2 regions of the Eubacterium album genome follow, and region 2 is predicted to be linked to the other one. Evidence: predicted binding sites of a transcription regulator. Region 2 holds the regulator's gene; the other holds the start of a gene.
The links. The regulator Rex, encoded in region 2, represses fermentation and respiration genes when NADH is low (regulators of the CRP and FNR family bind a similar motif). The targets are predictions, from matches to a motif close to ATTGTTAANNNNTTAACAAT.

Region 1: N5B56_RS08285 (acetyl-CoA C-acetyltransferase) is a predicted target of Rex. The motif match lies at 1,252-1,271, and genes of this name have one in related genera.

Annotation. Positions count from the first base shown of each region.
Region 1 is NZ_JAODBU010000007.1:150,624-153,845, forward strand. Features, by position in the region: gene N5B56_RS08280 (transglutaminase-like domain-containing protein) at 1-1,155, shown strand, start outside; gene N5B56_RS08285 (acetyl-CoA C-acetyltransferase) at 1,465-2,649, shown strand; gene N5B56_RS08290 (enoyl-CoA hydratase-related protein) at 2,920-3,222, shown strand, end outside.
Region 2 is NZ_JAODBU010000008.1:47,799-51,020, reverse strand. Features, by position in the region: gene N5B56_RS09010 (NAD(P)H-hydrate dehydratase) at 1-1,014, opposite strand, end outside; gene N5B56_RS09005 (redox-sensing transcriptional repressor Rex) at 1,028-1,666, opposite strand; gene N5B56_RS09000 (ABC-F family ATP-binding cassette domain-containing protein) at 1,863-3,222, shown strand, end outside.

The DNA of each region.
Region 1 (3,222 bases), on a different contig from region 2:
AACAAAGTGGCGAAAATTGTAGATGAGCAGATTCCGGACAAATTGAGTAAAATAAGAGAATATAAAAGTAAGATATATTCTGACAATATAGATGATGTATCAAGTAATATTGATAAATTATTTTCAAATGGATTTAAATATACTTTAATGCCGGGAAAGACTCCGTCAGGGCAGGATGTATCAGAGTATTTTTTGACAGAGAGCAGAAAAGGATTTTGTGTTCATTTTGCTACAACTGCAACATTAATGTATAGAATGTGTGGAATCCCAGCAAGATATGTGGAAGGATTCGCAATCCCATCGAGTGCATTTGAAAGAGATAAAAATGGACATTATACGGCAGTTGTAACAGATAAGATGGCGCATGCATGGACAGAAGTGTTGAATTCATATATCGGGTGGGTTGTTAAAGATTATACAATAGCTGACACATCCTTAACTGAAGCTGAATCTGTTAATAGCCCGGAAGAAAAAGAGACTGAAAATTTAACTAATAAAATTGTAGAAGCAACAACTTCACAGACACAGGCTAATGAGACACAAAGCAATGAAAATAAAAATACTGATTTAGAAAATTCAAATGAGAGTGACACTAAAAATAGTGATAATACAAACATAAACGAAAATAGAAAAGTGATGGTTGGCATTATGTTGCTAGTTATAATTGCAGTCGTGATTTTATTTGTCGAATTTAATGCATTAAAGAAGAAAAAATTACGAAAATGCAGAAATATGTCTGCTGTTGAAGCGTATACTTATCTTTATTGCGTTGGAAGAAGAATGTGCGCAGGCAAAAATAATTTAAAAAGAAAAACATTAAGTGGTGCAAATCCAATAAATGTGAAGGCTAGAAGTTTAAATAAAGGAAACAGAGAAGAATCAAATATAAACAAGAAGAATAATTTGAATAAACAGACAATTGAATATGATGAATTTGAATATATAATGAATGAGTTGGATATTGTGAATAAAGAAGAGTGGAACTGGTTATACAAAAAGGCTTTGGAAGAAAAATTTTCTGATAAAAAGATAGAAAGTGAAGATGAGAAAAAAGCATATTTTATTTATATTAATTTTAGAAATAAATTAATTAAGAAAATGAAAAAAGATAATAGATATGGTAAACTAATTTGGCTTAGAATTAAAGGAATGTAAATTTTATAAACTATAGAAATGTTTTTCCTTTAATTATTTAAAAATTCGATATTTTTCACCTAATTTTTTATATTTCACTAGACAAAGAAAATATAATTTGTTAAAATTATAACAATCTCAGTGGACATAGGGATAACTGCGTGAATTAATGGTATTCACACAAATTTTACATATATTTTAAATGCGGTTTATTGCAAGATATATTGGCCTATGTTATCATTGAACAAGAGTGTGTCGTAAGGGATTACTTAGAATATATATTACAAAAGCGACGCGTAATTAAATTATTTTATATGGAGGATATTTATCATGTCAAAGAAAGTAGTTATTGCAGGCGCATGCCGTACAGCTATTGGTAAAATGGGTGGAGCTTTAAGCACAACTCCAGCACCTGTTTTAGGTTCTATCGTTATTAAGGAAGCTCTTAACAGAGCAGGCGTTCCAGCTGATCAGGTTGATCACGTATATATGGGATGTGTTATCCAGGCAGGCCTTGGACAGAACGTTGCACGTCAGGCAGCACTTAAGGCAGGACTTCCAATTGAAACACCAGCTGTAACAGTTAACGTTGTTTGTGGTTCAGGTCTTAACTGTGTAAATATGGCAGCACAGATGATTCAGGCAGGAGATGCTGATATCGTAGTTGCAGGTGGCATGGAAAACATGTCAATGGCACCATATGCTTTACCACAGGCTAGATTTGGTTACAGAATGAACAACGGAACAGTTGTTGATACAATGGTTAATGATGCTTTAACAGATGCATTTAACAATTACCATATGATGATTACAGCTGAAAACGTAGCTGATCAGTGGGGACTTACAAGAGAAGAATTAGATGAATTCTCAGCTAACTCACAGCAGAAATGTGAAAAGGCTATGGCTGAAGGAAAATTCAAAGATGAAATCGTTCCTGTTGAAGTTAAAACAAGAAAACAGACAATCATCGTTGATACAGATGAAGGACCAAGAGCTGGAACAACAGTTGAAACTCTTAGCAAGTTAAGATGCTGCTCAGGTAAGCCTGATGGAGTAGTTACAGCAGGTAATGCATCAGGAATTAATGATGGTGCAGCAGCAGTTGTAGTTATGAGCGAAGAAAAAGCTAAAGAATTAGGTGTTACACCAATGGCTACATTCGTAACAGGAGCACTTGGTGGTGTTGATCCATCAATCATGGGTGTTGGACCTGTTGCTTCTACAAAGAAAGCATTAGCAAAAGTTAATATGACAATCGATGATATGGACTTAATCGAAGCTAACGAAGCTTTCGCAGCACAGTCTGTAGCAGTTGCAAGAGACTTAAAATTCGACATGAGCAAAGTAAACGTAAACGGTGGTGCAATCGCACTTGGACATCCTGTTGGAGCTTCAGGTTGCCGTATCCTTGTTACATTACTTCACGAGATGCAGAAGAGAGACGCTAAGAAGGGTCTTGCTACATTATGTATCGGTGGTGGTATGGGATGTACTACAATCGTTGAACGTGACTAATAAAAAATAAATGAAATGCAGATGATGGATTGTTAATTGAAGTTAATAACTTTTTAATCTGTTAGAGAATAAGTTAATAATTTTTACATATGCATTTCGTCTTAAGCAATCAGGTGAGCTCTTTCACATATTGAAATAACGGTGATGGGGCTTACCTGTTTGAAGTGTAAATTGTTTTTTTGAGATGGCTCAATATAACAAATATTTTACTTTTATAGCCCAAAGCGTAGAATGCTATTTGCTTTGACTTTTATATTAAGGAGAATAAATATGGAATTTATCACATATGAACAGGAAGGATTTGTAGGTGTTCTTACAATCAACCGTCCAAAGGCACTTAATGCTTTAAATAGCCAGGTACTTACTGAATTAGAAGAAACAATTGATGCAATTGATATTAATACAACAAGAGCATTAATTATCACAGGTGCAGGCGAAAAATCATTCGTTGCAGGTGCAGATATAGGAGAAATGTCAACACTTACAAAAGCAGAAGGTGAAGCTTTTGGTAAAAAGGGAAATGATGTATTTAGAAAGATTGAAACATTAGAAATCCCTGTAATCGCTGCTGTT
Region 2 (3,222 bases):
AACTGCTTCAACCATATTTTTTTGTATTCCACCCGTTCCAATTCCCGGACCAATTGCAATAACATTTGCCCATTCTATACAGGCATCTAAAGCCTTTTTGTCAAAATCATCTGTATCATATACATTTACCATTGCTTCAGGTAATAGTTTTTGTATTACTTCACGATTTTCCTTTGCAGTAAATATTCTTACCAGTCCGGCTCCTGTCCTAAACGCTGCCTTTGCACATAAAAACGCTGCCCCTGTTATATCTTTATTACCTGCTATAACAAGAAGTTTTCCATATGTACCTTTATTAGAATAATTCGGTCGTTTCGGAATTAGTTTTAAATCATCGCTTGTGTGGTATTTATAAACTGTTTCACACTTCTTATAGGAAACATCCGGAAAACCTATATTATCAAATGATAGTTTTCCACAATAATCTGCTCCTGGATAAAGAACTGCTCCAAGTTTAAGTTCTCCAAAGCATACAGTATAATCCGCTTTAACAGCCACACCCATCACTTTTCCTGTATCTGCGTTCAGGCCTGATGGAATGTCTACAGCATAAACTTTAGCCTTGCTTTGATTTATTGCTTCAATTAACTTTTTGTAATCGCCATCTACATTTCTTGATAATCCGACTCCAAATATTGAATCAACAATTACGTGTTTCTTATCCATTTCATCTCTTGTCAGTCTTGAAGCATCTTTGATTTCAATTCCAACTTTCTGTGCTATCTCAATCTGTGTTTTGAATTCCTGTGTTGCCTTATCTATGTTTCCCATAATATAAATGCAGGTGTTATATCCATCTATGTATAACATCCTGCAAACTGCAACGCCGTCGGCACCATTATTACCAGTTCCGGCAATAGCAATTACCTCACTGTTTTTATCTGTTGTTTCTTCAATTAAATCAGCAACACTCTTTGCTGCTCTTTCCATTAATACTAAACTTGGGATTCCAACTTCATTAATTGTATATTCATCAACCTTTTTCATATCCGTACCAGAAATTATTCTTTCCATAGTACTTCACCTCTTATTTATTTTTATTTGCTTTTTCTGATATTCTATATGTAAGTTTCATTAAGCTTTCTGATAAATGAACATTCTCAACTATTATGTCATCGCTAAATCCTAAATCAGTGTGAGCAAAATTCCAAAATGCCTTCACTCCACATTCGACTAATTTTTCAGCAATATCTGTTGCCGGTCCTTTAGGAAGTGCCAATGCCACAATCTCAATATTTTCATTTTTCACATAATCTATTATAGTAGAAATGTCTCTGATTTCAGTCCCATTCACTGTCTTTTTACCAATTAAATCTTTATTTTTGTCAAATAAAGCCGTAATTTCAAAACCTCTGTTTCTAAAATTTCCATAGTTTGCAATTGCCTGTCCAAGATTTCCTGCACCTACAATTATCATCTTATGCGTCACATCAAGTCCTAATAATTTTCCGATTTCATCATACAGATATTTAACATTATATCCGTACCCCTGTTGTCCAAACCCACCAAAATTATTCAAATCCTGTCGTATCTGAGAGGCCGTAACATTCATCATGTCACTTAATTCTTTAGACGAAACTCTTTCGACATCCTGCTGTATTAATTCATCTAAATATCTATAGTATCTTGGCAATCTTGTGATTACCGCCTTGGATATTTTTCTCATTTCCGTTCTCCTTCGTTATTTAACCACTTCAATTATATGTTTTAGGGCAAACATTGTCAAATATTTATCATTCTTTTTGACACTGTTCTTTTACAGTATTTCATTGATTGTTTTAGCTTTTCGTTTTATAATCTTACGTGGTATCAGCCTATTTTTGCTGATTATATAAAAACACTACAAACACAGGAGGATTCCTATGATTTTATCATGCAATCATATAAGCAAGGCTTATGGTGAAGAAGTTATTCTTGACGATTGCAGTTTTTTTGTAAATGACCATGAAAAAGCTGCCATTGTAGGCAATAATGGAGCCGGAAAGTCTACTATATTAAAAATAATAATGAATGAACTTTCATCTGATTCAGGGGATGTAATTATCGGAAAGGACAAGTCTGTTGGTTATCTTGCCCAATATCAGAATTTAGATACAGACAATTCTATATATGAAGAAGTACTTTCCGTAAAGCAAAATATTATAGATATGGAAAATAAATTAAGGGAATATGAATCCTTAATGGCAAACGGATGCGACAACTATGATGATATAGTTAACAGTTACACGAATCTACATCATCAATTTGAATTGTTAAACGGATACGCATACAAAAGTGAGGTTGATGGTACTCTTCGTGGACTCGGTTTTGAAGACAGTGATTTTAATAAAAAAATTTCAACTTTATCCGGAGGTCAAAAAACCCGTGTTGCACTATGTAAACTTTTAATTCAAAAACCGGATATTATTTTATTGGATGAACCTACAAACCATCTTGATTTAAATTCTATCAAATGGCTGGAAACTTATTTGTCTAACTATAACGGAGCTGTTGTAATCGTTGCCCACGACCGTTATTTCTTAGATAAGATTGTAACTAAGATTGTTGAAATAGAAAATACACACTGCCATGTTTACGATGGCAACTATTCAGCTTACGCTGTTAAAAAGAAAGAACTTAGAGAAGCAGCAATTAAACTCTATATCAAACAACAGGCTGAAATAAAGCATCAGGAAGAAGTCATTGCCAAGCTTCGCTCATATAAACAGGAAAAGTTTTATAAGCGTGCTGAAAGTCGTGAAAAAGCTTTAAGTAAAATGGAAGTAATCGATAATCCTGATACATATGAAAATGCCATGACTCTTAGACTTGAACCAAACTGTACGAGTGGCAATGATGTTTTAAGTGTTTCAAATTTAGCAAAGTCATTTGATAACAAATCATTATTTTCCGATATTTCTTTTGAAATTAAGAGATGTGAACGTGTTGCTCTTATCGGTGATAACGGAACCGGAAAAACTACAATTTTAAAAATTATAAACGGACTAATTGCTGCAGATAGCGGCTCTTTTACTCTCGGAACAAATGTTAATATCGGATATTATGATCAGGAACATCATACATTAAATGATTCAAATACTTTGTTTGATGAAGTGAGCGATTCTTATCCTAATCTTACAAACACAAAAATCAGAAATGTGTTAGCCGCTTTTATGTTTACAGGTGATGATGTATTTAAACGCGTAGGAGATTTAAGTGGTGGAGAAAAAGGTCGTCTTTCTT